2 regions of the Dellaglioa sp. BT-FLS60 genome follow, and region 1 is predicted to be linked to the other one. Evidence: predicted binding sites of a transcription regulator. Region 1 holds the regulator's gene; the other holds the start of a gene.
What was found. The regulator LexA, encoded in region 1, represses DNA repair genes until DNA is damaged. The targets are predictions, from matches to a motif close to CNAACANNTGTTNG.

Region 2: a site for LexA is predicted at 4,079-4,092, ahead of dinB (DNA polymerase IV). Genes of this name have one in related genera too.

Annotation. Positions count from the first base shown of each region.
Region 1 is NZ_JBSOLI010000022.1:23,974-32,410, reverse strand. It holds gene ACVQ8P_RS00565 (lysophospholipid acyltransferase family protein) at 1-407, shown strand, start outside; gene ACVQ8P_RS00560 (ABC transporter ATP-binding protein) at 497-2,284, opposite strand; gene ACVQ8P_RS00555 (ABC transporter ATP-binding protein) at 2,277-4,034, opposite strand; gene ACVQ8P_RS00550 (YneF family protein) at 4,103-4,339, opposite strand; gene ACVQ8P_RS00545 (DUF896 domain-containing protein) at 4,435-4,677, opposite strand; gene lexA (transcriptional repressor LexA) at 4,825-5,445, shown strand; gene ACVQ8P_RS00535 (hydroxymethylglutaryl-CoA synthase) at 5,584-6,735, opposite strand; gene ACVQ8P_RS00530 (transporter) at 7,114-7,473, shown strand; gene ACVQ8P_RS00525 (hypothetical protein) at 7,497-7,661, shown strand; gene ACVQ8P_RS00520 (DUF4041 domain-containing protein) at 7,688-7,909, shown strand; gene ACVQ8P_RS00515 (GIY-YIG nuclease family protein) at 7,997-8,437, shown strand, end outside.
Region 2 is NZ_JBSOLI010000027.1:34,115-42,551, forward strand. It holds gene ACVQ8P_RS01535 (DEAD/DEAH box helicase) at 1-1,192, opposite strand, end outside; gene ACVQ8P_RS01540 (DHH family phosphoesterase) at 1,194-2,147, opposite strand; gene ACVQ8P_RS01545 (metal-dependent hydrolase) at 2,163-2,843, opposite strand; gene dinB (DNA polymerase IV) at 2,905-4,047, opposite strand; gene zwf (glucose-6-phosphate dehydrogenase) at 4,189-5,676, opposite strand; gene yajC (preprotein translocase subunit YajC) at 5,845-6,204, opposite strand; gene tgt (tRNA guanosine(34) transglycosylase Tgt) at 6,289-7,434, opposite strand; gene queA (tRNA preQ1(34) S-adenosylmethionine ribosyltransferase-isomerase QueA) at 7,451-8,437, opposite strand, start outside.

The sequences.
Region 1 (8,437 bases):
GCTATATCTTAATTCATGCCAATGCTTTTCCCGTTGATCGCGAAAATCCTGGCCCATCAACCATTAAAATTCCTGTCAAATTTTTAAAAAAAGGCGAATTGTCCCTAATCATGTTCCCATCAGGAACCCGCCATTCTGAAGAATTAAAAGGTGGCTCACTCTTAATTGCTCGTATGGCAAAAGTCCCTTTAGTTCCCGCAGTTTATCAAGGTCCATTAACCTTTAAACAGCTTTTCAGTAGAAAAAGAATTACCGTTGCATTTGGCGATCCTATCTATCTAGATAAAAAAACAAAGTTAACTGATGAGGTTCAAGCGCAAATAGATACTCAATTAACAAGTTCATTTAAAAAACTAGATAACGATATTAATCCTGACTTTAAATACGTTGATCCTCATAAAAAATAAAAATACCGCTTGAAAATCATGATGATTTTCAAGCGGTATTTTTATTTTTTTGAAAGCTTATACCTAATCCTGTACTAGTTTAATTCAAGTTAATCTTCCGAACCATTCTGCAAATGATACATATCAAAATATTTACCTTGTAAGTCAATCAATTCGTCATGTGTTCCTCGTTCGACAATTTCACCTTTGTCTAAAACTAATATTTGATTGGCATCAACAATAGTCGATAATCTATGAGCAATAACCAATGTCGTTCTATTTTGTCTCATTTGTTTCAAGCCAGCTTGGATAAGTTGTTCTGTTTCAGTATCAATGTTTGCTGTAGCTTCATCCAAAATTAAAATTTTAGGATTAGTCACAATTGTTCTCGCAAATGAAATTAACTGTTTCTCACCAGCAGAATAAGTTGCGCCACGTTCAACAACTCTTGTTTGGTACTTCTGTGGTAATTTATCAATAAACTGATCAGCATGGACAAATTTAGCGGCCTTTTCAATCTGTTCATCAGTTACAGTTTCATTAAACATTCTAATATTAGACGCAACGTTTCCATAAAATAAGAATGAATCTTGCAATACCAGACCCATTTTCTTACGAAGTTCTTCAGATGAATATTTTTTAATATCCACATCATCAATTAAAATTTGACCTTCTTGGAAGTCATAAAATCTCATCAATACATTAATGGTTGAGCTTTTACCACTACCCGTATGGCCCACAAATGCCAATGTTTCACCAGGCTGAACTACAAATGAAATATTTTTTAAAACAGTATTTTCATCATCATATGAAAAAGTAACATTTTTAAATTCAATTTTACCATTCATAATGGTTGCACCTTCTTCAGGTGCTTGCTGTAGTTCCGTCGTTTGATCGTCTAAAACGCTAATGATTCGACTACCCGCAACAATACCATCTTGAAATGTTGTCAAATAATCCATCAAATTAGTCATAGGATTAAAGAAATTTTGTAAATACGTCAAAAATGCATACACCATTCCTGCCTCAACAAAATGATCCAGACTATTGATACCAAACAATCCCAACGTAATCACAACTGCCAATGCATAAAATAAACTAATAATTGGTGATAATAATAACGAATTAGTCCGAATCATTTCAAATCTTTTTTTCAAATAAAGGTCATTCGTGTCTTCAAATTCGCTTTCAATTCTTTTCTCTTGACGAAATTGCTGAATGACACTAATACCAACAATTGATTCGTTCAATTTTGTGTTCAATCGGCTCAAATATTCTCGCATTTGTCGATATACTTTTGAACTAAAACGCTGATAATACCAAGTTGTTATTAATAAAATAGGAATAAAAATCAATGTCACTAATGCAATTTGTGGTTTGGCAATGTACATTGCCACAAAAGCAGAAACAAGTGAAAACACCCCCACAATTAACGTCATGAATAACGTCCAAAAATCTGCTAAAGTCATTGTATCGTTAGTCACCCTAGAAACGACGGCTCCAGCCGGTGTTTGATCAAAATATCTCATACCTAATGTATGAATTTTCTTAAAAAGAATCACACGAATTTTTTCCAATGTTTTTTCTGCACCCATTGAGTACAAATACGTTTGAATAAACTGTGTGACTGCTTTTAAAATGACACCCATAAAATAAAGTCCCGCAAATAAAAACATGATATTTAGCGGTGTTGATTTTGATTGCAGATAATGATCCATATAATATTGTAAGAGTAATGGTAAAAGTATATTAATGCCACTCAAGATTGCAGCAAATAAAATAGCAATTAAAAAATCTGCTTTAAACTCTTTTGTATAGGGCAACAATCTTTTAATAACCGTTCTTTGTTCCTTACTACTCAATTCTTTTTGCCAACTTGACTTAGATTGTTCACTCATCAAAATCACCTCCATCTAGCTTACTTTCAAGTTGTTGTTTAGTTGTCATTTGATAATACCAACCTTTTGATGCCATTAAGCTAGCATGTTTACCTCGCTCAACTATTGTTCCACCATCAATGACTATAATTTCGTCTGCATCCATAACACTACTCATACGACTCGCAGAAATAATAGTTGTTTTATTTTGACGTTTACTTTTTAATCTATTCAAAATAACTGATTCCGTTCTAGCATCAACAGCAGAAAGTGCATCATCTAAAATTAACAATTCTGGATCAATAACTAACGCACGAGCAATAGCTAAACGTTGTTTTTGACCACCAGATAATGATATTCCTTGTTCACCAACCTCTGTTTCATATTTTTGAGGTAGTTCCATAATATCGCTAGCCAAATCCGCATCAAATGCAGCATTTTCAACTTTTTCTTTTGTTAAATCCATATTTGCAAATCGAATATTATCAAAAATAGACGTTGAAAATAAGAAACTTTCTTGCGGAACATACCCAATTGACTTGAGATATGTATCTAATGCGTATTCTTTAATATCTGAATCATTAACCGTAATAATACCATTATATGCATCAAATTTACGCAGTATTAATTTCATAATTGTTGACTTACCAGCACCAGTTTTACCAACAATCCCAAGCGTTTGCCCAGAACCAATATGAAAACTAACATCATGTAAACTTTCACGATCATCATCTGGATAATTAAAATGCTGAATACTGAAATCAAAAGGTCCTGCTGGTGATTTAGTTAACCCTTTTTTATTATCAATAATGCCGCTTTTTTGATTAAGTAAAATTTGTACACGATCATAACTAGCATTACCACGTTCGATAATATTAAATAGTCGCCCAATAGCAAACATTGGCCAAACAAGTAACGCGATATAACTGATAAATGAAATGAGTTGTCCAATTGAAATAACATTATTAGTTACATAATAACCACCCAAAATAATAGTAAAAACATATGATAACCCAATAATTAAACTTGTTATAGGATCAAATAGCGCATCTAAAAAGTTAACTCTTCTATTAATTTTGATTGTTTCTTGAACTTTTTCTTCAAAATCAGCAATATCTTCTTGTTCTTGTCCAAGTGTCTTAATAACTTTAATGCCACTAACACTCTCTTGCGTTTTGTTATTCAATGTTGAAAATGCCGCTTGTGAGGTAGAAAATGCCGTGTGGATTTTGGTACCTAAATATCTAGCCATAACTGCTAACAAAGGTAGTGGAATAATTGCCAAAATGGTTAATCGCCAATCAATTAAAAAAATCATCGCTATGATAGTCGTTCCACCTGTAATAATTGAATCAGCAAAGGTTAATATTCCAGCACCCGCAACTTGTTGAATAGCCGTTAAATCATTTGTGGCATGTGCCATTAAATCGCCAGTGCGATTCTGTTGAAAAAACGATTGATCCATTTGCATAAAATGTCTAAATAATCTGGTTCGTAAAATTTTTTCAAGGCGAGCAGCACTCCCCCAAATATTTCTTCGCCAAACAAACCTAAACAAGTATTGACCCACTGCAACAAAAATTAGAATGCCAATCCAAATAGCAAGTTTGCTTACTGTTAATTCTTTTTCGCTCATGCTATCAACAATATTTCCAATAATCTTAGGTGGCACAATTTGGAAAATTGCCACTAAAATCAAGAAAAATACTGCAATACTATATGATTTTTTTTCTTGTTTAAAAAACCATCCAAGTTTTCTAAAAATATTCATTCTGGTGCCCCCTTTTTGTGAAAAAAAAACAAGCAAAGAAAACCCTTGCCTGTTCATAAAATATTAACTTATTTTTTTTGTGAGCTATTTTTTGCTTGTGCGTTCATTGATGACATCATTTGATGTAATTTCTTTTCAGAAGGCTTTTGGCCCATTTGGACCATCATCATTCTTAACATATCTTCATTGATTGGTGGGTTCTTTTGTAAATATGTTTCCATATACTTACGAGCACCGAAAAATCCTCCGACAAGTCCAACTGCTAACGCAATAACGGCGATTAAAATCGTCATTCCTATTGACATAATTCAAGACCCCTTTCAATTCACTTCAATCATTAATTCTACACAATCTTGACATAAAAGAAAAGGTAATTCTACCTAAAGTGTGAACTATTTTACTAATCGTCTCGTAAGCCTTTGTCACGTTGCACTTTTTTTACTTTATCTGGGGTTACTTCTTTACCTGATTTATCATAAACCTGCATCATTTCAACCCGGCTTCTAAAACCCTCTCTAAATAATGCCAGATAGGTTTCACGTAATTCTTTTCTTTCAACTTCTTCAGATTTTGTTAATCCTTCAGCAGTTTTACTTTTTGCAGCTAATTCATTTATTCTTGGTGTTAAATCTTCTGGACTCATTTACTATCACTCCTTAAAATTTCACTCATAAGCATACCCGATAATATCATAAAAAACAATCATTTGAATTAACCGAACGTTTGTTTGCAACAGATACTTTCATATGCTACTATTAAAGTAATAAATAATGATGATGAGGTGTACGAAATGACAAAAGCATCTGACAGCAAGCAACTTGCGGTCTTGCGCTTTATTCATGAACGAGTGGATACAAAAGGCTATCCGCCAACTGTTAGAGAAATTGGTGAAGCTGTTTCTTTATCTTCAACTTCCACGGTTCATGGACACATTGCTCGACTTGAAAAAAAAGGATTACTAACTAAAGACCCTACTAAACCTAGAGCCATCGAACTTACACCACTTGGTTTAGATGCAATTGGTGTTAATAGTCATGAAAATTTAATTCCAATGGTAGGTACTGTTACCGCTGGTGTTCCTATCTTAGCAGTTGAACAAGTGACTGATTATTTCCCCTTACCACCTGACTTTAATTCTTCAGATGACCTATTCATGCTAACAATTCGTGGAGAAAGTATGATTAATATTGGTATTCTAAACGGCGATCAGGTCATCGTCAGAAAACAGTCAAATGCTGAAAATGGCGAAATTGTTATCGCTATGAATGAATTCGATGAAGCGACCTGTAAAAGATTCTTCAAAGAAGACAATTATTTCCGACTCCAACCTGAAAATGATACGATGGCACCTATTATCTTAGATAAGGTCTCTATTTTAGGTAAAGTAATTGGACTCTATCGTCATTTTTAATAATGGCTTACAAGGCAATCAACTGCTACTCAACTTTGAGTGGTAATTGATTGCCTTATTTATTTTGTATTCAATTCATCAGCCATAAAAAGCACCCCCAAGTTAGTCTCAACTTAGGGGTTAAATCGGTTAATATTTTTATTGTATTCGGTATTGTCTCTGCATATTGCTACTACCAATTAAAATAAATTTAGCTGGATCATTAGCATAATCTAAATCAATATCCGCACCATCATTTTTTAATTGACTTTGATAGGTCTTTTCGTACAACGCAACAGATACTTTAACTCGTGATTCCAAATTTGTTTGAGGCAAGTGACTTTTAAAATTAGCAGCCAATTTACCAGAAAAAAATTCACCAACCGCGCCAGAACCATAACTATAAAATCCAATTCTATCACCGATTTCTAAATCATCACTATTTTCAAGTAAAGAAATAAAGCTTAAATATAATGATCCAGTATATAAATTTCCAACCTGATTGTTATATTTTTTAGCCGCTTCAAATTCATGTGTTAATTCAGTTTTTTTAATTTCACTTGCTTCTGGAAGCACCTCTCTTAATCCTTTAATGCCAAGTTTTGTATATGGCAAGTGATAAAGTATTGCTTTAAAATCATTTACTGTTAATCCAGTTTTATTTTTATATTCATTCCATGTTTGATTAAAAAAATCCAAATAAACATTCTGTGACGCTTTGCCATCTACAAGTGCTTCACTATGATTTAAAGGACGCCAAAAATCCATAACATTTTCCGTTACGAACCCACTGTCTGCATCTAATGTTAATAGCGCTGGATCCGCCGTAATCATCATTGCAACGGCACCGCCACCTTGTGTAGGCTCTCCAGAAGTCTTTAACCCATATCTTGCAATATCCGCACCAATAACTAGTACTTGACTATCTGGATGAAGAGCCACATGTCCTTTTGCCAATTGAATCGCAGCCGTTGCACCATAACAAGCTTGTTTAATTTCAACTGCCCTTACATGATTTAATCCTAATAAACCAGAAACATAGGCTGCTGTCGATTTAGAATTATCAACACCAGATTCTGTTGCAAAAATAACAAAATCAATTTTCTCTCTGTTTTCATCATCTATCAATAAATCTGCAGCATTCGCACCCATCGTTACAACATCTTGAGTTGGTGGAATAACCGCCATTTTCGACTGACCAATCCCAATTAAATACTTATTAGGATCCACATCCCTAGCCTCAGCCAATTCAGCCATGTCAACATACTTATCCGATGTAAAAAAATTAATGCGATCAATTCCAATTTTCATTACTCAGCCAACTTCCATTTATAATCTTGCCATTATTGTACTTGATGTCCTATTTAATGGCAAGATTTGACAATTTTTCATAAGAAAAAAATAACATCATTTCATTATTAACATCTTAATTGATATGTTAATTTTTCTATGTCCTAAACAGAATGTGTTGTATTTTAATGTGCTAATACTTCTAAGACGATATGTAATACACAATACTTTTAGTCCTAAATACAAAAAGTAATTGCAATCACGCTATGCATTACCTATTATTAATAATATACAAAAGAGCGTATAAATACTTCAAACAGGTGTAATTTCGGCTGCTTGCATTCAATTAACGTGCAATAGACTGATTCACATTAAAAGCTGACTAAAGAGAATAATATAATGAAATTAAAAATTAATACAATTGCAGGTATTTCTAATATTTTCGGTGCTATTTTAATGGCAAGTTCTTGGCCTATCATGCTCTCAATTCTTGTGGACGAGTTTAAAAATAATGATAGCAGTTTAAGTTTTCTAGTCATTATTACATTTTTTATCATCTGTATCTTTATATCCATTAGTCTTGCTTTAAATATTATTGGTCTTATTCAATCAGTCAAAAATAATATTTCAATTATTGGTCACATTCTTGGAATAATCGGGTATGTTATGTTCGGTTTTTCTTTAAGCTTACTCGTTTTACCAGCATTAGTATTAGTAATACTTTCAGCCATTTTTGCTTTTAATCAACGGGTAATATAGATATTGATAACCTCAAAAAAACTTTGGGATTACTTGAAGATAATTTAGCAATGCAAGATTTTGGAATATACGAACCACATTATGACTTTGCAACTGCTCTAGGTTACAAAGAAAAGTTAACTGAACTCAGGCGCGAACAGAAGATGATGATCAAAGATAAACGAGCCGTATCGGTAATTGGACTGTAGATAATAGTAAAGCTAAAGGTAGAAAAATGAATAACAAAACGATTTTACGAGGATTTAACAACGAATGTGAATCAGCAATTAATAAAGTTACATACTCCAACCTAGAACGTATTGAAAAACGAATTGAAACATCATTTGACCAACATAATAAAATGTATGAAGTAACTAGTACCCGTCTCTTATCTGACTACTTCGACCTTAAAATACAAGAATTATATTTAGCATATGAGTATTCTCAAAAGAAATAACAAGAAAAAGAAGATTTACGAGAACAAAGAGAAAAAGAACGTGAAGAAAAAGCACTAAAAAAGGAAATAGAAAATAAACAGAAGGCATTGAATAAAGAAATTAAACATTATAAAAACGTAATTACTGAACTTCAAGAAAAATTACTAACTGCTGATGAATCTGAAAAAAATAGCCTTAAACTTCAACTCTCTGAATTACAGCAGCAAATTGATACACATGAAAAGGACAAAGAAGCACTGGATTATAGGCTACAAAATACAACAGCGGGATATGTATATATTATTTCAAACATTGGCTCATTTGGGAAAGATATTGTTAAGATTGGTGTTACGCGTCGCTTAGAACCACTTGATAGAATAGCAGAACCATCATCTGCATCAGTTCCTTATAAATTTGATATTCATGCCCTTATTTTTAGTTATGATGCTTATCAATTAGAATCTGATTTACATCATAAATTTAGTAATCAAAGAATTAATAAAGTTAATAGTAGAAAAGAATTTTTTAACATTCCTATTGAAGATATC
Region 2 (8,437 bases), on a different contig from region 1:
CAGGAGCTAAAGGATTTTTTGCTTGTTTACGATTTTCACGACGATTACGATCATAAGAATCAACGATTTCGCCTTTTTTAATATCTTTAGGCGCAAATTTAATACCCATTGCTTCTAATTCAGCAATTTTATTTTCTTCATTTGGTCCATACAATGTCATGGCAATCCCACTTAGGCCATTACGGCCAGTACGACCAACACGGTGAATAAAGAATTCCAAATCGTTTGGAATATCATCATTGATAACATGTGAGACCCCTTCAATATCAATGCCTCGAGCAGCTAAATCAGTTGCTACAACGTATTGATAATCCAAGTTCTGAACTTCTTTCATCACACGTTTACGTTCACGAGCTGGCACGTCACCATGAATCTTGGCAACTTTTAAATCCTTACTACGTAAATAATCAACAATCTCATCCACTCGCGTTTTTGTATTCGCAAAAATAAGCGCAATATAAGGTTGACCCATCGTAATTAATTGATAAATAATTTCATTACGATCATGACTCTTTGTTGGAATTATCCAATTTTCAATGGTATCGCTAATCACTGACTTAGCCGCAATTTCTTCGACAACTGGATTCTTCATGTATTTCTTTAAGAATGGTTGTAATTTTTGCGGAATCGTTGCTGAAAAGACCATCATTTGAAGATCAGAAGGTAATGCAGATGCAATTTGATCTGTTTCTTTTAAGAAACCTAAATCAAGAGTCATATCTGCTTCATCCACAACTAAAGTTGATGCATTGTGAATATCTAAAGCATTACTACTCATTAAATCGGCAATACGTCCTGGTGTCCCAATAACGATTTGTGGCTGTCTTCTGCTTAATTTATCAATTTGACGTTGTTTATCCGTTCCACCAACATAATTTTGAATATGAATGGGTTCAGGACTAAATTCTGCCAATTGTTTAGCAGCTTCATAAATTTGGTAAGCAAGTTCACGACTTGGTGTTGTGATAACTGCTTGAACCGTGTTGTTTGATACATCAATTTGGTTAAAAATTGGTAATAAGAAAGTATGTGTTTTACCACTACCTGTTTGAGATTGTCCCACAACGCTTTTTCCCTTTAAAATAACGGGAATCAAACGTTGCTGAACTTCTGTTGGTACATCGAAATGAATGGCTTCAATCGCTTTTAAAAGATACGATTGCAGTCCAAAATTTTTAAAATTTTCTGGCATCTTATTCTCCCGTATATGTTCTAGCTAAATCATCAAGTGATTTAACTATTTCTTCGTACTCTGCTTGGTCTTTGGCTCTTGCACCACTGGCCATGGGATGTCCACCGCCATCATGTGCTTTTGCTAATTGGTTGATTACTGGCCCTTTTGAGCGTAATCGAACACGGTAGCTACCATCCTTTTGCTGTACAAAAATTGCCCAGCATTGAACTTCAATTATTTTACCTGGTAACGGTACAATTTGAGATGAACCAGCATCGCCCAACTCTATTGAATCAAGATAGTCATGCGTTAATATCACGTATGCAGCCTTATGCTCTGTAATCACTAAATTATCATAGACATATCCTGATAATTTAGCGACACCCGCCGTAATATTATCCATCTTTTGATTAATTTTAGTTGTTGAAAAATTATGTGTCATTAAATCAGAAACAACTTGCATCGTATGTGCTGTCGTTGCTGAATACATAAAACGACCCGTATCACCAACAATGCCAGCATATAACATTCTAGCTGCATCATCAGTAACCGTTAAGCCGCCATCAACTTGGTCAACTAAATCCATAACTAATTCGGAACTACTTGATGCATTGGTTTTTACCCAAACCAAGTCCCCATACACATCCTCATTTGGATGATGATCTAATTTAATCAGATAAGCACCTGATGTATAGCGATCATCTTCAATTCTTGGCCGATTAGCTGTATCGATGACAATTACAAGTGCCTCTTGATACGTTTCATCAGGAATTTCATCCTGATGACTAATCCATGCTAATCCAGCTGAAGGGGTTCCCACTTGATACACCTTTTTATCAGGAAAACTAGCACGAATAATTGCTGCTAGACCTGATTGAGAGCCAATTGCATCAGGGTCCGGACTTTGATGTCGATGAATAATAATCGTCTCAAACTGTTTGATTTTCTTTAAAATTTCTAGCTCAATTTTCACTTAAACGACTCCTTCTTAAAACTCGAATGGCACATCAATCTCGGGAATAATCCCAACACCATCATTCAATAATTGAACAAATTCAACAGGGTTTTGTTCAATTCTGGCAAACGTATTGTAATGTATTGGGACAACTTTTTTTGCTTGAACGAATTCAGCTGCAATTGCTGCATCCTCTATCCCCATTGTGTATGCGTCACCAATAGGTAAAAATGCTAAATCAACAGGTTGCATGTGATTAACTAATTTCATGTCTGAAAATAAAGCGGTATCTCCGGCATGGTAAAGAACCTTACCATCAACATGCAATTCAAATCCTGCAGCAACACCTAATGTTCTAGGCTTCCCGTTGATTACGAGTGCAGCAGTATGCCACGCAGGGACAAGCTTCACTGAACCAAATGGTAGTTTAAGTTGCCCACCAAAATTCAAAGGTTCAACAGTTAAGCCTTCTCCTTTAAAATAAGTCGCTAAATCAGTAATTGCAATTACCGTAGCGTTTGATTTTTTAGCCAATTCAATTGTATCACCAACGTGGTCCGCATGTGCATGCGTCACCAAAATATAGTCTGGATTTAATTCTTCAACAGTCGTTTTAACTAATGGATTATCTTTAATAAATGGATCAATTAAAATCGTTATCTTGTCATTAGTAAGAATTTGAACACTTGATTGTCCAAGCCATGTTATTTTCATAATTAATTAGTCTTCTTTCGTTTCCAAAGCTGCTCTTAAGTATAACGGTTATTGTGGGCAATTACAAAGACTGATTTGGCACTTTTTTTTCAAATAATGGTAGCTTCATATTCTCAAAACCTATCGGTGCTAAATTTGTCATTGTTAAGCCAAGTAATCGAATCCCTTTTTCTGCACCCAAAATTTCGTCAAAAATCTGTCGGCCATAAAAATAAATGGTTGGTGCATCATTACGGATAAATTCATCGAGCGTTAATCTTTTAGTGAGCGTCGTAAAATCTTGATAGCGAACTTTAATAACTAATGTCTTGCCATGCTTTTGCTGCTTGTTCAAGGTTTCAGAAACCAAATGTGCAATAGTTCTAAGTTGCGTTTCAACCTCATCAGTTGTCATTAAGAGCTTGCCATATGTTCGTTCACTACCAATTGATTTTCGCTCTCGTTGCCACTCAACGGGCCGGTCATCCACGCCACGTACCCTTTTATATAAGAAATAACCTAATTTACCAAATTGTTGAATTAATTCAACTTCGGATTTTTCTAGCAATTCTTTTCCAGTAAGAATCCCTTGATCAATCATTTTAGGTGCCGTTTTTTTCCCGACACCTCTAAATTTGCCAATTGGTAATTCAGATAAAAACGGAATGACATCTTCAGGCAGAATTAACGTCATACCTGCCGGTTTATTATAATCTGATGCTAATTTAGCCAAAAATTTATTGTATGAAACACCTGTTGAACAGGTTAAACGTAATTTTTGATAGATTTCTCTTTGAATCATGTGTGCTGCTTGGATAGCGCTTTTTAGGCCCTTTTTATTTTGTGTAATATCAAGGTAAGCTTCATCAAAAGCAATTGGCTCAATCATTTCGGTATATTCATGAAATATGGCATGGAGTTGACTTGAAACTTCTTTGTATAAAGTAAAATTAGGTGGTTGAAAAATGACCTTAGGACAAATCTCATAGGCTTCTTGAGCTGCCATTGCGGAATGAATTCCTAGTTTTCTTGCCTCATAGTTTGCCGTAGCTACGACGCCACGACCACCATTTTTTCTTGGATCATGGGCGATAACTAATGGCTTTCCAATAAATTCAGGGTGTTCACGTTCTTCAATTGAGGCATAAAAAGCATCCATATCAACATGGATAATTTTCCTTTTTAATAATTTTTCGTCTATTGTAATACCGTTTAATTCAGCCATCAGTCTCACCCCTTTCTTAGTCTATTTTACACGAACACACGTTCTTTTTCAATCTGATTATTTTTTATTATCTATCCACTCGTTTCAAACCCATCATATAAAAAAATAACGCCTCGATTAACATCGAAACGTTACCTCATTTTATTTTTTAGGATTATATATCCAGTAATTACCATCATCTGTCAACAATTTTTCTGATGCATCTGGTCCCATTGAACCACTCTTGTAATTAGGGAAAATAGATTTATCATCGTCATTATTGTGCCATGTATCTAAAATCACATCAGCAATATTCCATGCCTTAGCAACTTCATTCCAATGGGCAAAATTAATTGCGTTACCATTCAATGCATCCAAAATTAATTTTTCGTATGCTTCTGGTGTATTTGCTTTGGTTTCAGGTGAATTAACATAATCTAAATTAGTTTTATTTGTATTAAACCCTTGACCAATTTCTTTCGTATTAATCGTCAATCTAAAGCGTTCATCGGGTTCAACCGTAATGGTTAAGACATCTTTACCTAAATGTTCATGTTCAGCACCTGTTCCAAAAATATTTTTTTCAACATTTTTAAAGACAATATTGATTTCAGTATTTTTTTCAACAAGTCGTTTACCACTTCGAACATAAACGGGGACACCCGCCCAACGATCATTATCAATTGTCAAACGACCAGCAATAAATGTTTCAATCATTGAATCAGGGGCAATTTGTTCTTCATCACGATAAGCTTTTTCAGTTCCAGCTTCATCAGCATCGTATTGGCCACGTACAAAGTTTGCATCAACTTCATCGGGTTTTAAAATATGAATCGCTTTCAAAGCCTTCAATTTTTCTTTACGAATTTCTGACGCAATAAACTCTTTTGGCATGTCCATCGTTAACAATGAAACAACTTGCATAATATGATTTTGGAACATATCACGCATGGCACCACTCGTTTCATAGTAACCACCACGTTCTTCAACACCCAATGATTCACTCAATGTCAATTGAATATTATCGATATACTGGTTATTCCACAACGTTTGCGTAATAATATTACCAAAACGAATAGCTGGAATATTTTGAATCATTTCTTTACCTAAATAATGATCAATTCTAAATATTTGATCTTCTTTAAATGTGTTCCTAATTTCATCATTCAAGTCTTTGGCACTGTCAAAATCATGACCAAATGGTTTTTCAATAATTAAACGATTAAAGCCATTTTCAGTCACTAAATGTTGTGAGCCTAAATGAGTTGCAATCGTCCCGAAAAATTGAGGCGACATTGCTAAGTAAAACATCCGGTTACCTTCAATTTGATATTTAGCATCAAGTTTGTCAGCTAATTTTTTCAAAGTTACATAGTGCGCAACGTCAGTAACATCATGTGATTGATAATAAAAATGTGATGCAAAATCAGCGATTTTAGCTTTATCTTCACTAATATCAATCAATGATTCAGTGACAACATTTTGATAAAAATCATCAGTCCAAGGACGTCGTGCCGTTCCAATAACAGCAAAATTATCATCCAAAAAGCCTTTTTCAAATAACTTAAAAAGAGAGGGGTACAATTTACGTTTTGCTAAGTCACCAGTACCACCAAATATAATAAACAATGCTTTTTGTTGCGTTTCTATCATTTCACACCACTCTCATTTCTTGAGGTCTCAGTCCTCTTTATTAATATCTAATTTAATAGTTTAAGTTTACATTTTATTAGTAAAATAAACAAGAATCTTGGACTTAAAAGACCCAATAAAAAAAGTATTAACTCTGATTACCTCAAAGTTAATACTTGAAAATGATTATTTTTCATCTGAAGAAAATTTATCTTCTTCAACAGTTGCTTCAACAGCAGCATCACTAGTTGTTGTTTCTTCTTTAGCGATATGATCTACTTCAACTGTCTTTGGCATAACACGTGCAATTGCTGAACGTTCGAATGTTAAGAAAATACCATCACAATCAAGCGTAACAGTTTTTGCTTCTTCATCAAAACTATCAATAACACCATGTAAACGACCAATAGTGACAACAGCATCCCCAGGTTTTAATTGGTTCATCATTTCTTGTTGTTTTTGTTGTTGTTTTTTTTGTGGACGAATCATCATGAAATACATCAAGACGAATAAAGCCACAATCATCAAAATACTAGTATATTGCATTAATTAGCCACCTCTATTTTCTTTTTTCTTACTAGACAAGGGTATCAAACTTTTTGACCGAACGCCATACCTATTCAAAAGAATTTAAAAATTCTTAGGATTTTTATCGTAAAATCCATATTGTTCGAAAAATGCTTCACGAAATTCCAATAAATTATCATCCATAATAGCTTGACGAACATCTGCCATCAAATGTGTTAAGAAATATAAATTATGGTAACTCGTTAAACGAATTCCAAACGTTTCATTTGCTTTAATCAAATGACGTAAATAAGCACGCGTATAATTTTTACATGTATAACAATGACAGTTTTCATCTAATGGTCTAAAATCACGTTCATATTTAGCATTTTTAACAACCACACGACCCATTGAAGTCATGGTTGTCCCATTTCTAGCAATCCGTGTTGGCAATACACAATCGAACATATCAATGCCACGTAATACCCCATCAATCAAGGCATCAGCTGAGCCAACACCCATTAAATAACGTGGTTTGTCTTCTGGTAATAAAGGCGTCGTAAAATCTAAGACACGATTCATTTCAGCTTTTGATTCACCCACAGATAACCCACCAATTGAATAACCAGGAAAATCCATCGAAACTAAATCACGTGCACTACGTTCTCTTAAATTACGATGACCTCCACCTTGAACAATTCCAAACAAGGCTTGTTCTTTAGGATTTAAATGAGCTTTAAGACCACGTTCAGCCCAACGACTCGTCCGATCAACTGATTTACTAATATAATCGTAACTTTCCATAAATGGAGGACACTCATCAAAACTCATCATAATATCAGCACCCAAAGCATTTTCAATGTGAATTGCTTTTTCTGGTGATAAGAATAATTTTTCACCATTTAAATGGCTTCTAAACTTAACACCTTCTTCACTAATATCACGCATTTTAGCTAATGAAAAGACTTGAAAGCCACCTGAATCAGTCAAAATACCCTTGTCCCAATTCATGAATTTGTGTAATCCACCGGCTTCTTGCACAATGTCTTCGCCAGGTCGTAACCATAAATGATACGTATTAGATAAAATAATATTAGCCCCTAATTCATCTAATTCTTCAGGCGCCATTGATTTAACTGAAGCTAATGTCCCAACGGGCATAAACATGGGTGTCGGAAATGTGCCATGAGGGGTAATAATTTCACCAAGTCTGGCACCAGTTCGTTTATCTTTTTTAATTAAACGATACTTAATTGCTGGTTCTACCATTTATTAATTCTCCATTCTATTTAATGTACATTGCATCGCCAAAACTAAAGAATCGATATTTAGCCTCAACCGCATGCTTGTACGCATTTAAAATATTTTTTCGTCCTGTAAATGCTGCAACTAACATAACTAACGTTGATTTTGGTAAATGGAAATTAGTGATAAATCCTTCAACAACTTTAAAGTTATATCCAGGTTTAATGAAAATTTCAGTCCAACCACTATCAGCTTGAATAGCGCCATCAAATTTTGACCCAACGGTCTCAAGTGTTCGGATTGATGTTGTTCCGGTTGCGATAATTTTACCATCTGACTTGCGGACATCGTTCAACGTTTTAGCAGCATCTTCTGTTAACCGATAAAATTCACTATGCATTTTATGATCCATAATATTCGTTTCACTAACGGGTCTAAAGGTCCCTAATCCAACGTGCAAGGTTAAGTAGACGAGGTGGACACCTTTAGCTTCAATCTTCTCTAATAAATCTGTTGTAAAATGTAATCCAGCTGTTGGTGCAGCCGCTGAGCCAACTTCTTTTGAATAAACCGTCTGATACATCTCTTGGTCTTCAAGCGTTTCTTTAATGTACGGTGGTAACGGCATTTCACCAAGTTCATTCAGAATCTCCATAAAAATACCCTGATAAGTAAATTGAATCATACGACCACCATGTTCTAATTCTTTGGTAATCGTTGCCGTTAAGCGACCATCCCCAAAACTAATGATAGAACCGACTCTCATTTTCTTGGCAGGTTTCACCAATGTTTCCCAATTGTCGCCGTCAGTATTATTCAAAAGTAACACTTCAATATGACCACCCGTATCAGGTCTAATCCCATGAATTCTAGCTGGCATGACCCGTGAATCATTCATAACAAGCGCATCCCCAGCATGCAATTGATCAATCACATTATAGAAATAATCATCTTTCATTTCACCTGTCTCATGATCCAAAACTAACATCCGCGATGCATCCCGTTTTTCTAATGGCGTTTGCGCAAT